Regions from separate parts of the Sporosarcina sp. CAU 1771 genome, predicted to be linked through region 2. Evidence: riboswitches for the same ligand, from Rfam matches in the RefSeq annotation. Region 2 holds a riboswitch; the other holds the start of a gene.
What was found. Region 2 has a riboswitch for S-adenosylmethionine ahead of ACXYMX_RS13720 (O-acetylhomoserine aminocarboxypropyltransferase/cysteine synthase family protein). Riboswitches for the same ligand answer to the same signal wherever they lie in the genome.

Region 1 (8,025 bases), on a different contig from region 2:
TATGTTTGAAAAATATTGAGAAATAAATAAGATTCAAAACGATATACAATTCGGCTTAAATAAAGTCAATGGCTGCCACAGTTTTATTGCGGGGTATAATCCTATCACTTTAGTGTACTGATATTTATTTACTTGATTAGGGTATCCTAATTATATCGAACATGTAAATCGGAGGGGTGCAACGATGGATCATGAAATGGAGAAATTGCGACGAGAGAATCAGTATTTAAAGCAGTTATTGGTCAAGATGATGAAGCAGGAAAATAGCAATATCCCTAGAAAAATTTTAAGTAAGCAATCTTCTTTAGAAGAGAAAGTCAATCTTTTGAGAGGTTTATTCCAAGGGAGACAAGATGTCTACGCACTTCGTTGGGAGTCGAAAAAAGGGACAAATGGCTATACACCAGCTTGTGCTTTAGAATGGCAAAAGCCAATTTGTCAAAAACCACTGATTAAATGTAGTCAGTGTAAGCATCGCCAATTGCTCCCATTGTCGGATCAAGTTTTCATAGATTTTAGGATGCCTGTGCACCACACAACTTCGACACGATTTCGAATAGTTTCTAAGTTGTGTGGTGCACAGGCATGAAAGTGTAAAAATCATCAATTAAAGTGAGGTATTCGTTAAAATGAAAGAAACCGAAACTCCAGTCTTTTCCCATAGACAGTTAGCAGCAATATGCTTTAATCAAGTATGGGATTTTCTAGACAAAGAAACGAGATCACCTGAAGATCAAGAACAGATGATTCACCTTTGTCATAGTTCGTTCTGGTATTGGACGCAAGCAGAAGAATGTACGGAAAAGAATTTCTCTGTAGGCTATTGGCAACTTTCACGAGTTTACGCGGTGGCAGGCGAAGGAGAGAATGCTTTGAAGTATGCGAAACGATGTATATCAGTGAGTGTAGATGCGGATCTTGCTCCGTTTTATATTGGATACGGCTATGAGGCTGCTGCAAGACCTTCCCACGTATTAGGGCAAGCCGATGAGAGCGTGAAGTTTAAAGAGTTAGCTTTCGAATATACAGAGAAAATGACAGATCTAGATAGTAAAATTCTGTTAGTGAGTGATTTGGAAGAGATTTAAGAAGATGCCTGTGTGGTGTAAAAAGGCATGAATATTTAATACAGAATAAGGAGGATTATTGTGTTAAATGATACAGATTTGAAGCATCTTGAGCGGTGCATTGAACTAGCGAGGATTGCATTGGAAAACGGGGACCAACCATTTGGTTCAGTCCTTGTATCGGCCGACGGTAAGGTGCTTAAGGAAGAGCGCAACCATGTTGGTGACGGAGATCATACGAAGCATCCAGAATTTGCTTTGGTGCGCTGGGCGGCGGAGAACATGACGTTGGAAGATAGAAAGATGGCGACGGTCTATACTTCGGGAGAACATTGTCCGATGTGCGCTGCTGCTCATGGTTGGGCAGGTTTAGGTCGTATCGCTTTCGTTAGTTCGTCTGAGCAACTGGTGGAGTGGTTGACCGAGTTTGGGGTGGATGTTACGCAGTCGCGTGTGCGTAGTTTGCCGATTCAAGAAGTTATCCGTGATACTGAGCTAGACGGTCCTGTACCTGAACTCGCTAAGCAAGTACGCGAACTTCATCGACAGTTTTATATTGGGAAAAGTTTGGAAAATTAAAAATGCCTGTGCACCACACAATTCGGGAACGATTTAGAATCGTGTCTAAGTTGTGTGGTGAACAGGCATTAGATTTCGATAGCTTATTCAAGTTGTAATGATAGTGTGAAAAACTTCAACCCTAGTGTTTGGTGACTGTCACCAATCACTAACCCCATTGACAAGGCGGAATATAGGGACTAGTATGAATATGAAGACTAGTATGAATATACGACGATGAACTGAACGACACAAAAGCATAGTTAAAAATTGTTATAAAGAGAGGCGGAGGGACTGACCCAGTGAAGCCTCATCAACCATTGAGCTTTGTTTAAACGGTGCCAATTTCAGCAGTTCTAGTACTAAATCCGTGAGATAAGAGGTTTTGCACGCAATACTTATTATGCGGTGACGTCTAATTTTTATTAAGAGGTCGTTTTTTATTTTCAAAGAAATTGTGTCAGTACTATAAAACATCAAACTAAGGAGGATTTTTATGACTAATAATAATTATGAAGTTGCAACATTTGCGGGAGGGTGTTTTTGGTGTATGGTTCAACCGTTTGATACACAACCGGGCATAGAAAAGGTTATTTCTGGTTATATTGGCGGTGTCACTGAAAATCCAACGTATGAAGAAGTGTGTGCTGGTGTTACGGGACATACGGAAGCTGTGCAAATTACATATGACCCAGCCATCTATCCATACAAGAAGCTTGTAGAATTATATTGGCAACAAATTGATCCGACGGATGCAGGCGGACAATTTGGTAGTCGGGGATCCTCATATCGTACAGAAATCATTTATCATAATGCGCAACAAAAAGAAATTGCAGAACAATCCAAAGAAGAACTAATTAATAGTGGGCGTTTTGATAAGCCGATTGTTACAGAGATTGTTGAAGCGAAAACTTTCTATCCCGCAGAGGATTACCACCAAGGTTATTATCGTAAAAACCCAGAAAAGTATTCGAACTTTAAAGAGCAATCTGGAAGAGCGCCTTTCATTCGAGAGAATTGGAAAGTAAAAGTTTAAAGGTATAGTTGACTAGCAAAAGATGCCTGTGCACCACACAACTTAGACACGATTCAAAATTGTCTAGAAGTTGTGTGGTGCACAGGCATTAATTTTTGATTTGGTTGTACAAGGTACTCCTCAAGAATAGGATGCAAAGAAGTTCTTTTTCGGGAGGCCTGTGTTATGAACTCGATAGCTGCCTATATGATTTTAGGTGTATCTTTAGCTGCGCCAATCGGTCCAGTCAATGCCGCGATGCTGGATACAGGTATTAAAAACGGGTTTTTTCATGCATGGATGTTAGGTATGGGTGCTTTAACGGCCGACGTTCTATATATGATCATGGTCTACTTGGGAATTGGCCAAATGATTGAGTTCCCGCTTGTAAAAATAATACTTTGGTTGTTTGGTTGCTTTGTTCTAATCTATACGGGGGTAGAGAGTTTACTTTCGATACATAAAATTACATTGTTGCTAAAATTCGGTAAGGAAGTTCGTCTCAGACGTTCCCTATTCTCAGGTTTTTTGATTGCATTGTTAAATCCGCTATCCATTCTTTTTTGGCTAGGGATCTACGGTTCGATTCTAGCAGAGAATGCTGGAAATTTTTCAGGTTATCAATTAATCATCAATAGTGTGGCCATTATAGGAGGCGTCCTCTTATGGGATACAATCATCGCCATGATATCTAGTGGTGCTCGCAAATTAGTATCGATTAGGCTGTTGAAGGTGATTTCCATTATATCTTCCTTATTTATGATTGGATTTGGCGTATACTTTGGGTACCAAGCGTATCAAACTGTATTTTGAGTGGTTTCGTTCTTCCATTTATTTCGTAACGACAAGACGATCATTCCGATAACTGTAAGGAATCCTAAGCTGATCAAGAAACCAGGACGACTTGTTTGATGAAAAAGTGTACCACTAACGGACAAAGCGACTAAAATGATACCAATCATTCTCTTTACTTTATCGATTCTAGTTGGCTCAATTAATTTGTGATACATCACTAAAATTAAAAGCCAATTATAAAGAAGCATCAATGCGGCGGCTGTCGTTATATATTCAAACACTTTATCAGGCAATACTAAAGAGGTAACAATAGAAAGAACAAGTCCGATAGATGTTAATGAAACTGCAGGTAGTGGCATTTCTAATTTCATTTTCGTTTGTTTGCTAAATATCTTTGGGGCATCTCCATCTTCTGATAGTGTTTGAAGGATTGTTGTTACCGCAAATAGGGATGCTGACATCGCTGAAAACCCCGCAATAATAATGACAGCAGTAAATACATGTGGAAAAAACTCGATATGACTCACACCCAACAAAGCTTCAACAAATGGGCTTTTATTTTCCCTGAACTTATCGTATGGCAGCAGTAGTAGCGCTAACGAAAGGGCGGAAACGTAAACGATGCCAAGTAGCCCTAACAGTACTTTTCCAGACTTGGGAGCATCGTCCTTATTTTTAAGATGGATAGCCATTACGCCCATTAGTTCGATTCCTCCATACGCATAAAAGGCGAAGGTTAGTGCGCTCCAAAACCCGATGATTCCTTTTGGGAAAAACTCGCCGACAGATTGAGGAATGCCTTCCTTTAGATTTCCGTCGAGTACCCCTATAAGTGCTAAGACTGCAATGACAATAAACATAAAAATCCCGGCAATTTTCATAACAGCAAATACGCTTTCTAATTTTCCAAACGCTTTCGCGCCAATAAAGAGGACAATCAGACCGCAAACGGCATAAATGGATGTGAATATCCACAATTTAACTGTAGGGAACCAAAATCTAGAGAGTAGCGAAATAGCAGTAAGTTGGCTACCAATGATTAACATTCCTGAACTCCAGTACACCCAACCACTGCTAAAACCAGCCCAACGCCCATATGTTTTTTTGGCATAGGTACGAAAAGATCCTTTCTGGGGATCTTTTACGGACATTTTTGCGAGTGCTTCAAAAACGATATATGTAGCACTTCCAGCCATGATAAAAGCCAAGATGACTGAAGGACCCGTCATTTGAATCGCTATACTTGATGCTAGGAAAAACCCTGTGCCAATCATGCTGCCAATCCCAATTAGAGATAATTGCCACCAAGTAAGATTTGCTTTTTCATCCATTTATACACCTCCACAAAAACATAGTCTTCCACTAATAGGTCGAATTATGTGTGGTGCAGTGTTGTGAAAACCCAATAAGATGCCTGTGCACCACACAACTTCTAGACAATTTTGAATCGTGTCTAAGTTGTATCTTGCACAGGCGCACTCAATCAAGCCCAGCTATTTCCTCTTTAGTCAAGTGACGCCATTGACCGCGTTCTAATGAACCCAGTTGAATGTGCTTGATTCGAATTCTTTGTAAATGAGTAACTGTATATTGAAAACGTCTGCACATTCTCCGGATTTGTCGATTCAATCCTTGTGAAAGCACGATGCGAAACGTATACGCATCCAGCTGAAGTACAGGGCATGGATTTGTTCGTGTATAGCCTTTTTTTCTTGGATTGTAAATATCTACACCGTTTGATAACCCTACTATAAGCGTATCGGTGATTTTTTTATTGACTGTTACAATGTATTCTTTTTCATTGTTATTTTCTTCTTTCATTAACTTATTTACAACGCTTCCGTCATTTGTTAATAAAATCAGACCTTCAGTTTCTTTATCTAAACGTCCAACTGGAAATATGCGTTCAGGATAGGATACAAAGTCAATAATGTTATTAGCAATGTTAGGAGAGGCTGTGCAAGTAATCCCGCTTGGTTTATTGAGCATTATATAAATATCTTTAGAATTTTTCTTGATTTTATGACCATCTACTTCGACCTGATCATTATCTTGAACAAAATAAACATGATGCGCAATCTCGCCATTCACTAGAACTTTTTCAGCAGTAATGTATCGCTCCGCTTGTCTTCTAGAACAAAATCCCGAAGAACTAATATACTGATTCAATCTCAATGTTTCCGCACCTCGTTTATGTACAATTTCTCTATCTTCTATTGTACCATTTGCGCACTTTCAAATAATTGGAGTTGTGTGGTGCAAAACCGAATTCAGAATAGCTTACTGCAGAGGCACGCTTTCCACGTCCAACCGGGCGGATATGCTGCTTTTTCGGACAGTCCTTGGTTGGTTATTTCGCACTTTTGGATGCCTGTGCACCACACAATTTAGAAACGATTCAAAATCGTTTGGAAGTTGTGTGGTGCACAGGCAATAATTTACGTTCGCCATTGCTTATCCTCCCATCTTGATGTTTTATTTTTGTTTACCTTTGTAACGTGATTACGAAACAAATCTGTCCACTTAGTACGAGTGCGTATGGTCATTTCCATTTACCGGTAGTACAAGAAAAATATCAAACGTTCGTTATCAAAAAGGTTAAGAAAAATGAATTGTGAAAAGATGCCTGTGCACCACACAATTTAGACACAATTCAAAATTGTGTTGAAGTTGTGTGGTGCACAGGCATTAAATTAGTGGCGGGCACTAAAAAAGGAATCGGTGTTAAATCACATCATCATAAAGAGAAGTGGCATTGAATAGAATTTCACCATTTAGTAGTAAATCTAAATGCCACCACCATTCGTCCATGGTCTCTTTGGATGTCGAAAAGTCATAGGCTTTACTCGTGTGCTCAAAAACTTGTTCAGCATTACTTAATAATTTCATATCGTAGGAAGCTACCATCTTTTTTTCTTCTTTCGTTAGCGGTAACTGATGCAACTCGCTTCGAATATGGAAGGTTTCAAGCATTTCAAAAGGGCTTGTTTCACAATCAGTAATACCTTGACCATAAAGATTAATCAATTTCACTCGATCCATGAAAAAACCTCCTTTACTGTACCTATGTAAGTATACCCTTTTTCTTTTGATAAATAACGTTTGGGTGCCCTTGTTATCATTTATTGACTGAACAAATAGATTGCTTCCTTACTTTAGTATGAGTAAGGTTAGAACTATAGTATAGGAGGGGTTAAGATGAAGGATCTAACATTAAATAATGGCATTGACATTCCAATCGTCGGAAGTGGGACAAATACGTATGGTAAAGAGGGAAATCAATACGCAGGTGCTTTAAGAGGAGACACGGAGGAAATTGACTGGGCCATTGAAAACGGCTACCGTCATTTTGACTCTGCTCAAAAATATAGGAATGAAGAAGTTCTTGGACAAGGGATAAAGAAATCTTCCCTGCCACGTGAAGAATTTTTTATCACGACGAAGCTCAATACATTCGAAGGTTTCGGTGGTACAGACTGGGCCCATGCTGAAATTGAGAAAAGCTTAGAGAAATTACAAACGGACTATATTGATTTATTCCTTATCCATAATCCATGGGATGATCATGCTGAAATCCTGGAAGCGTGGCGTATTTTAGAAGACTACCATAATCGCGGAGTGTTTAAGTCAATCGGTGTTTCTAACTTTAAAAAAGAACATCTGGATATAATTCTTGAAAATGGCAGCGTGCCACCAGCGGTTAATCAAATTAAATCCCAAGTCGGTAACTGGAATGAAGAATTAATTGACTATAATAAAAAGAGTGACATTGCAACTGTGGCATGGTCTCCATTAGGCGGTATCGATGAAAATGCCAAGCAGGTACTAGAAGAAATCGGTAACCCGTACGGAAAAACATACGCACAAGTTGTGTTACGCTACCAAATTGAACGTGATGTGATCGTCATTCCTAAGTCTCATCATATAGATCGCCAAGCCCAAAGTTTAGATATTTTTGACTTTGAACTCACTGCAAGCGAACGTGACCGTATTGCCCAGTTACCAGGTTCTCATTGAATTCATTGGGTATCTGGTACTTTTAGTAACAATTACTTGAGATAACTAAAAAAGATGCCTGTGCACCACACAACTTCGACTCAATTCCGAATCGTGTCGAAGTTGTGTGGTGCACAGAGGCACTAAATTTATTTTTCGAACACCTGGTGAATGACATCGCTCGCTTTGCTTTTATTTAGGTTTTTATATAGACAACTAGCTGGTTTTTCTCGTAATGTTTCGGCAAAGGCGTTGGCTAGCTCGGTTTCTCCGGTTACGTGGATTTCTTGCCAGCCACGTTCATTCTTTAACTTTTCGATAACTTTTTCCATTCCTTTATAAAATCCTTTTATATTACTTCTAGGGCGGGGCTCTAAAGCAGGCCTCGCACTATCTTTCCTTCCCCCATCATGATTTGCAGAATCTATTTTCCGTACCCTCCATCCTTCTACGTTTGAGTCGAATTCGTAAGTAAGTTCCTCTTTAACAGCTCCCATTGCTGTATCTAAAATGCGCACCTCCCCAAAACTTGGTAAAACAATACCCGCTTCTGGGTAAGCTTTGTACATATATTCCATTTCTTCTGTCATCGGC
Region 2 (9,184 bases):
ACGATCAATCAACAAGACAACAACTCTTCATTAGTAATTCTATTTAACAATCAAAGAGAACCATTTAATGATGTAAAAGTGCGTCAGGCAATTAATATTGCTGTAAACAAACAAGACATCATCGATTCTGTCTATTCAGGATATGCAACGCGTATAGGTTCTAATATGAGCCCTGCAATGGGTGAGTATCACAAGCCTGGTCTAGAGAATATGTATGACAGAGACATTGAAAAAGCAAAAGGATTACTAGCAGAAGCGGGATATCCAGATGGATTTAAAACGACGATGTCAGTATCATCTCACAACTCGATGTATGCGGATATCGCGCAAGTAACTGTTGAGAACCTAAAAGACATTGGTATTGATGTTGAAATTGAAGTAATTGAATGGGGTATTTGGTTAGAGAGAATCTACCGTGGAAGAGATTATGATATGTCTACGATCGATATAACTGGAAGACCATCGGCATATGAAATCCTAAACGATTATATGTCAACAAACGAAACGGAAAACTTCCATCAGTTCAAAAATGAAGAATTCGACCAAGTAATGACAGACGTACTATTAGAAACAAATGTAGATGAGCAAATTAAATTGTACCAACGCGCACAAGAAATTCTAGCTGAAGATTCAGCAGCAGTTTACATTGCAGATTACCAAATTATTTGGGCACTAAATAAAGACTTAGAAGGTCAAAAGGCATATCCATTCTGGTTCCACGATATGTCGGAAGTGAGATTTACTAAGTAGAAAGGAACCGAAAACATGGCTTATATCATTCGAAGAATTTTATTGTTTGTTGTTACGATAGCATTGGTGTCTCTAATTACATTTGCGGTATTCCAAGTACTACCTGGAGACCCAATTCGCATAATGTTGGGACCGGATGCCGACGAAGCACAAGTCGAAACATTAAAAGCCCAACTTGGGTTAGACCAACCCCTTCATATTCAATATTTTGACTGGATGGGTGGATTACTTACGGGTGATTTAGGTCAATCAATTCGCTTTTCAAAACCAGTATCCGAATTAATAATAGATCGGCTTCCGGTTACGATTTCATTAGCGGTTATCTCGCTTTCAATTGTAGTTATCGTTGCCATTCCACTTGGGATATTTGTTGCTAGAAGACAAGATAAGCTAAGTGATGTTGTCTTATCAACTGCTACGCAAGTAGGGATGGCAATCCCTTCATTTTGGTTAGGTATGCTATTAATTCTCTATGTTGGGATGAACTTTAGTTTTCTTTCTGTAAGTGGGTATACACCGTGGTCGAAAAGTATCTCAGGAGCAATGGGATCCTTAATATTACCAGCTTTGACGATTGCTATCCCTCAAATTGCGGTTAAGTTTCGCTATGTAAGGAATGCAATTCTAGAGCAGTTCAGACTTGACTATGTTCGAACACTTCGGAGTAAAGGAATTAAAGATAATTTAGTAATTTATAAGCATGTGCTTCGAAATTCTATGATTCCAATACTAACGATATTCGGACTAATAGCTGCTGAAGTTGTCGCAGGAACAATTATTGTAGAACAAGTATTTGGACTTCCTGGACTAGGAAAGTTATTGATCACTTCAATTAGTTACCGTGATTTTCCACTCGTTCAAGGAATCGTTATGTACATTACAATCGTAGTCGTATTTATAAACTTTTTGGTAGACATTTTATATTCGGTTCTCGATCCCCGAATACGTATGTCATAAGGAGGTCAACATGAAATCATTAATGAAGCATGGCAAAAATATTAATTTAATTCTGGGCCTCCTAATCGTTTCGTCTTTTCTATTATTAATGCTTGTTAGTTTTTTCTATACACCGCATGACGTGAATGGAATGAGCATCGCGAATAAATTAAATGCCCCAAGTGCTGTGCATTGGTTTGGGACAGACGAATTTGGCCGAGATATATTTAGTAGAATCATGAAGGGGGCTCAGACTGCGTTCTTTGTTGGTGGAGTAACCGTTAGCATTGGACTCGTCTTTGGAACCCTCATTGGTGGTATTGCTGGATATGTCGGCGGATGGATTGATGAAGTTTTTATGAGGTTGATGGATGCATTAATGGCATTCCCAGGTATTATTTTAGCGTTAATGCTTGTAGCGGTATTCGGACCAGGAATGGTGAATACGTCAATTGCTCTCGGCATCATTGCAATTCCTGGGATTTCAAGGGTTGCTCGAAGCGGATTTGTGCAACACAAAGAAATGGAATATGTTCTTTCTGCGAAACTAGTAGGTGTGAAGCCGTTTAGTATTATGTTTAGACATATACTTCCGAACGTTTCTTCACCACTCATCGTTGCAGGATCTGTCAGCTTTGCGATTGCAATGTTAGCGGAAGCGAGTCTGAGTTACTTAGGTTTAGGTGTTCAACCACCTGATCCGAGCTGGGGACGTATGCTGAGAGACTCTCAAGCGTACTTAACGAGTGCGCCTTGGTATACATACGCACCGGGGATTGCAATTACATTTATGGTATTAGGATTTTACATGTTAAGTAATGCGATTAGGGATATTATGGATCCTCGTTCAAATTAAGAAAAGCGGCATAATTAATTACAGTTAAATGTAATTGGTTATGTCGCTAACTATTTAATCGGAGAAAGTTATTAGTTGATGCGCATGGATGGCTACTTCAAGAGCAATCCGGTTTGCAGGTTCCATAAAGTCTTTACCAAGAATCGATTCAAGACGGTCGATTCGGTGATAGAGTGTTTGTCTTACGATAAATAAACGGTCGGAAGTTTCTTTTTTAGAGCCACTGCATTCAAGAAGTACACTAAGTGTTTCAAAGAGATTTGCGCCCATTTTTCGGTCATATTCAAAAACTTCATCTAAGTAGGATTTGCAATAAATTTCAAGCAGATTGGCTTCTTTTAATGGAAGTAGGAGTCTGTAAATGCCAGCTTTTTCATAGAAGTCACTTTGCAGTATTCCTGAGTCATGTAGTTCTAGTACTTTACGAGCCTCATCATAACTTCTGGGTATGTCAGAAACGTTCGTGTACACCATACTGATACCGAATTTACAAGAACTTCCTTGAATGAAATTAGAAGCTTTCATTTGAAGAACGGTTTGTTGGATTTGCAAAAACCTACTATGATCTTTTTTCAGGTAATCAGCAGCAATGAATGAAGCAATAACAACAATTTCGTTTCTTCTTGCAGAAACAGTTGGAAAAAATCCTTGTTGCTTAAAAAGTGAGCGAACTATCATAGAACGTTGAAGTTTAACTTCGTCCCACTCTTCTTCGCTAAAATTGAACTCTTGAGAGTTTAATTGAATGATAAACATTCTGAAGTGCATATTGCGGCTAGGAGGAGGTAAGTATGAGTGCAAGTCATCTTGTTCATATTCTCTACCGCTAACGATCGTTCGAACAAATTTATCTTCCAAGTTTTGTTTGCGCTCTTCTATGGTTTGATTTCGAAGTAAAATTTGAGCGATTGCAAGCGCTGCCCGATCCAAAATTAAAAACAAAAATTCATTTGCAACCGGATGTTTGGTTTGTAAACACAAATATCCCCATATTTGTCCTAGCACTCGAACTGGCATAAGTGCAAATAGATCCTCACCTAATGGAAATATTTTCTGTTCAGCATTTTCTGGAAGCTCGTTCTGAATGTATGCGCGCAAAGGAATTTCTATCTGCTTTATTTCTGTCGGGTAGTAGTAAGGTTTTTTACTTTCACTAATAAAAAATACATTACTTCCAAAATGTTCATGCAACTCTTGAAGAATTTTTAAAATGCCATTATGCGAGAGAGAAAGATCGATAAACTTCCTGGAGAGTTTGTCTAATTGGGATAGCATTTCATGATGTTGATTAATGATAAATGAATGCAGATCCTGAGTAATATCAACGAATTTTACGATTTCTTCAAAGATAATGATTGGAAATTTTTGTTGGTTGGCCAACTCAATAACTTCAGGCGATATTTTTTTCACGAACGTACCTATTTCTATACACAGGCAAGCAACGCCCTTTTCGATGAGGTTTTTCACATACTCTAATTGAGATGAGAGATCGTGTTGCAATCCAACTCCTGTTGTTAAAATTAACTCGCCACCGTTTATAAGCGAATTAAATTCATTGGTTTCTAAAATGTGAGACCACTTTACGGTTCTGTCTATGCCGTTGAATCCGGCTACTAGTTTTGCAGTTTTGAATGAATCACGAGTTAAAACAGCTTGAACGTCTAATTTAATATCGTTCATTATGTGATATGCCTCCTAAGTGTTGAAATAATCATCCAATCATTTGACACTATGTCAAATGACAACTAAATGAATAGTCTGTAAAGTAATAGTATGAAGTTAGATTTTAATAGAGTCAACTAAGAAGAACGTAACATAACGGATTGAAATTTCGGAAGATTTGGGGAGTAAGCGTTGCCAACTTTTTTTCTTTATTAATGGACAAAAAGTTAATCGAGTGAATTGTTTTTAGGGGCTAATTATTTTAAAAGAGAAGGGGAGTACTACACATGACAGTTTTGAATAATCAAGTTGATGAAATTGCTGAGAAGGACCGTGCGAATGTATGGCATCACATTTCTTCCTATGATGAAACGAAGCGCCCGATGATTATCGAGAGTGGAGAAGGCGCATGGATTACAGATCACAAAGGAAATCGTTATTTGGATGGCATGTCTGGATTATGGGCTGTAAACGTTGGATATGGTAGGGAAGAATTAGCATTAGCTGCCTATGAGCAGATGAAGAAACTTCCATATGCATCGATGATACAAAGTCATGGACCAGCGATTGAGTTAGCTCAAAAGTTGAGTGAGATGCTTGGTGATGATTATAAAATAATCTATTCAAACAGTGGTTCGGACGCGAATGAAGTAGCGTTTAAGTTGGTTCGTCAATACCATCAGCAAAACGGAGAATCTTCCCGTTATAAATTCATTTCCCGTTATCGTGCGTATCACGGTAGTTCTATGGGAGCTTTGGCAGCAACTGGTCAAGCGCTGAGGAAATATAAATACGAACCGCTTGCACCTGGTTTCTTACATGTTGCTCCACCAGATAATTACCGAAAACCTGCTGGTCAATCAATAGAAGAATACAATATTCAGCGAGCACAAGAATTTGAAGAGAAGATTATTTGGGAGCAAAAAGAAACAATCGCTGGGATTATTTTAGAGCCTATCATAACAGGTGGAGGTATTTTAATCCCTCATCCAATTTATCTCGAAAAAGTACAAGAGATTTGTAAACGTCATGGTGTTTTACTAATTGTAGATGAGGTAATCTGTGGTTTCGGGCGAACGGGTAAAGCATTTGCTCATCAGCATTATAACCTCAAGCCAGATATCGTTACGATGGCAAAGGGATTGACGAGCGCTTATTTACCTTTGTCTGTAACAGCGGTTCGAAAAGACATCTACGAGAAATTTGATACGGGCGAAGAAAATAGTCATTTCCGCCATGTGAATACATTTGGTGGAAATCCAGCTGCTTGCGCAGTAGCACTAAAGAATATTGAAATTATGGAAAGGGAAAACCTTTTTGAGCGTTCTACTGAACTTGGGGAAAGGCTTCTAAAAGAGTTGGAACCTTTAAATGATCATCCGTATGTAGGAGAAATTCGTGGACTCGGGTTCCTATTAGGAATCGAGCTGGTAGAAAATAAAGACACAAGAGAACCTGCTACAAATGAGCGAGTTGCTAAAATTATGGGTGATTGTAAAGCAAACGGGCTAATCGTGGGAAGAAACGGAGATACAGTTGCCGGCTTTAATAATATTGTTGCATTAAGCCCACCGCTATCCTGCACGGATGAAGACTTTGATTTTATTGTTGCTGTTCTTAAAAAAGTGTTCAAGGAAAATGAATAATATAAATATTTCAACAAAGGGCTTGACTTTGTATTCAGTTCGGTATTATACTGTGTAACAAGATGGAAAACTGAATAGTTCACACTCTTATCAAGAGCGGCGGAGGGAATAGGCCCTGCGATGCCCAGCAACCAGCAAACGACCAACTTGCAAAGGTGCTACTTCCTACAGACTCGTGCGAACGGTCTGAAAGATAAGGGGAGGAATAAGCGAAAGCATAACCCTCTTCTTAAGCGAAGGGGGTTATTTTTATTTTCTTTTAGCGAATAGTTAATTACCGCTAAAAGAAAATAAAGCCTCCTACATCACCGCGTTTCCATCAAAAAAAACTTGGAGGTAATATAAAATGACAAACTTACAACCTGAAACTCAACTTTTACATGGTGGCCAAGTGCCGGATCCAGTAACAGGATCACGCGCAGTTCCAATTCATAGAACGACATCTTTTGTGTTTCCTGATACAGAGCATGCGCAAGGCGTTTTCGCACTACAGAAAGCAGGCAATATTTATTCTAGAATCACGAATCCGACTGTAGATGTATTTGAACAACGCGTTGCTTTACTAGAAGGTGGATCAGCAGCAGTTGCATTATCTTCTGGAATGGCTGCAATTGCTTTTTCCATTTTGAATATTGCGGGTGCTGGCGATGAAATCGTAGCAGCCGAGAATTTATACGGTGGTACATTTAACTTATTCGCTGTCACTCTTCCAAAGTATGGCATTAATGTGAAGTTCGTAGATTCAACAGACCCAGAAAACTTCCGTGCAGCAATTACAGACAAAACAAAAGGATTTTTTGCTGAAACAGTGGGCAACCCAAGTCTAAATGTGTTAGATATTGAAGCTGTAGCAAAAGTTGCACATGAAAATGGACTTCCACTTCTAATCGATAACACGTTCCCGTCACCATACGGTTCAAATCCAATCGAATTTGGTGCAGACGTTGTTATTCACTCGGCTACAAAGTGGATTGGTGGGCATGGTACTACAATCGGTGGAATTGCAGTAGACGCAGGAACATTTGACTGGACGCAAGGAAGGTTCCCTGGTTTTACAGAGCCTGATACAACTTATCACGGTCTACGTTACGGGATTGATACAGCAGGCGCAGCGTTTGCTACGAAACTTCGAGTGCAATTATTACGTGATTTCGGACCATGTTTAAATCCGGACAGCGCATTTAACTTCTTGCAAGGACTTGAAACACTTCACTTACGCATACCGAAGCACAATGACAATGCTCTTGAAGTTGTTAAATTCCTAAAAGATCATCCATCTGTTGAGTGGGTTACGTACAATGGTCTTGAAGAACATGCATCTTACGAATTAGGAAAGAAATATTTGAAAAATGGTTTTGGTTCAATTGTGAACTTTGGAATTAAAGGTGGACGTGAAGAAGGTCGTAAAGTGATTGATAATGTGAAGATTTGGTCCCACGTTGCAAACGTTGGCGATGCAAAATCACTTATTATTCATCCAGCTTCTACAACACACCAACAATTGAGTGCAGAAGATCTTGAAAAGTCTGGAGTTACAGAAGACTTAATTCGTCTTTCAGTTGGTCTTGAAGCAACGGAAGATATCATTGCAGATCTTACACAAGCGATTGAGAAAGCAGTTCCAGTTAACGTATAATAAATATTCAAACGAAAAAGAGCCGTCAAAGAAAATATTCTTTGGCGGCTCTTTTGTGTTCAATTGTTTGTTTATCTTTTTAATTTCATAGCTTTGGCTTCTGCTTTTAATGCCTTTAATAATGAGACAATAATGAGAAGCATAATAAACGAGAACGGCAGTGCAGCTATAATGATTGTATTTTGTAATGCCGTGAGTCCGTTCACAGAGAGTAAGATTAAAGCAATTGTAGATTGAATAACTCCCCAAATGAGCTTCACACTATTAGGTGGAGTTAACGACCCATTCGTTGACTGCATACCAAGAACGAAAGTTGCTGAATCTGCAGAAGTAATAAAGAAAGAAGAGATTAGCAAAATAGCGAAAATTGATATAACAAAACCTAAAGGCATAGTTTTAAACATCTCAAAGATTGTTAATTCTGTTGAGGAAGTCGTAAGATCAACGATTCCATTTTTTTGAATGTCAATTGCCGTTGACCCAAATGCTGAAAACCAAAATGCACCAAGAAGAGTAGGTGCAACAAGTACACCAATCATAAATTCACGAATTGTTCTCCCTTTTGAAACACGGGCGATGAACATGCTGACAAACGGAGCCCATGAAACCCACCAAGCCCAGTAAAAAATCGTCCAGCCATCCAGCCATTCCCTATCCGTTGAATTGAGAGGTGCAGTACGTAAACTCATTTGAACAATGTTTGATAAGTAACTGCCAAGAGTATCTGTAAAGATGTTGAATATTAACAAAGTAGGACCCAATACAACAACGAATCCAAGAAGAATAAGTGCGAGTATCAAGTTCGTGTTGGATAAGTATTTAATTCCTTTACTTAATCCCGACCACGCGGATATTAAGAATAATACGGTTACAGCGGCGATGATGAAAAACTGGGAGGTTATACCAATTTCAACGCCGAACAAGTAATTAAGACCTGCGTTAATCTGAACGGCTCCGAAGCCGAGAGTTGTGGCAACTCCAAAAGAAGTTGCAAATACCGCAAGTACATCAACTAAAGTGCCCCAAGGTCCAGTCATTTTGTCGCCAAAAAGAGGTTTCAAAGTTGCTGAAATTAAACCTGGTTCTCCTTTACGGAACTGGAAGAATGCAAGAGCCATTGCGATCACGCCATACATAGCCCATACATGGAGTCCCCAATGGAAGAACGACTCACGCATTGCTTCTTTGAAAGCGGCATTTGTATTTGGTTCTTCTGTAGCAGGATTGATTGCGAAATGAGAAAGTGGTTCAGCTGCTCCGTAGAACACAAGCCCAATACCCATTCCAGCTGAAAACAGCATTGCAATCCAAGTGACGGTTGAAAATTGAGGTCGATCTGTATCTTTTCCTAAGCGAATTTTTCCATATGGACTGATGATGAAAAAGACGCTGAGAACAAGCATGATCGACATAAGAGCCATATAATACCATCCAAATGAAGATGCAACAAAGATTTTAATTGTAGTTGTTGCGGCTTCAAAACTTTCAGGTGCTATAGCTCCATATCCAACTGCTAAAATAATTAGACCAATTGTGATATAAAAGACATTTGATATTTTTTTCATACTTCCCCCTACTTAAATTTGGTGAAACAATATACTATACTTTTGCAAGGTGTCATGAGGTGTTCGTATGCATGAATCCTTAAGAAATACATAATTTTCAAGTATACGTATAAGTTTTTCTTAAGTCAAACGA

Region 1: it holds a riboswitch for S-adenosylmethionine, as region 2 does, so the genes downstream of both, msrA (peptide-methionine (S)-S-oxide reductase MsrA) here and ACXYMX_RS13720 (O-acetylhomoserine aminocarboxypropyltransferase/cysteine synthase family protein) in region 2, are expected to answer to the same signal.

Annotation. Positions count from the first base shown of each region.
Region 1 covers NZ_JBTLRN010000018.1:55,598-63,622, reverse strand. Annotated here, with positions in the region: gene ACXYMX_RS12120 (TOTE conflict system archaeo-eukaryotic primase domain-containing protein) at 185-589, shown strand; gene ACXYMX_RS12115 (hypothetical protein) at 630-1,088, shown strand; gene ACXYMX_RS12110 (nucleoside deaminase) at 1,149-1,646, shown strand; SAM riboswitch class I at 1,896-2,007, shown strand; gene msrA (peptide-methionine (S)-S-oxide reductase MsrA) at 2,122-2,661, shown strand; gene ACXYMX_RS12100 (LysE family transporter) at 2,827-3,453, shown strand; gene ACXYMX_RS12095 (amino acid permease) at 3,438-4,766, opposite strand; gene ACXYMX_RS12090 (pseudouridine synthase) at 4,915-5,610, opposite strand; gene ACXYMX_RS12085 (hypothetical protein) at 6,160-6,477, opposite strand; gene ACXYMX_RS12080 (aldo/keto reductase family protein) at 6,634-7,452, shown strand; gene ACXYMX_RS12075 (VLRF1 family aeRF1-type release factor) at 7,581-8,025, opposite strand, start outside.
Region 2 covers NZ_JBTLRN010000023.1:45,812-54,995, forward strand. Annotated here, with positions in the region: gene ACXYMX_RS13695 (ABC transporter substrate-binding protein) at 1-750, shown strand, start outside; gene ACXYMX_RS13700 (ABC transporter permease) at 766-1,707, shown strand; gene ACXYMX_RS13705 (ABC transporter permease) at 1,718-2,542, shown strand; gene ACXYMX_RS13710 (PucR family transcriptional regulator) at 2,597-4,222, opposite strand; gene ACXYMX_RS13715 (aminotransferase) at 4,492-5,850, shown strand; SAM riboswitch class I at 5,935-6,050, shown strand; gene ACXYMX_RS13720 (O-acetylhomoserine aminocarboxypropyltransferase/cysteine synthase family protein) at 6,197-7,486, shown strand; gene ACXYMX_RS13725 (BCCT family transporter) at 7,558-9,051, opposite strand.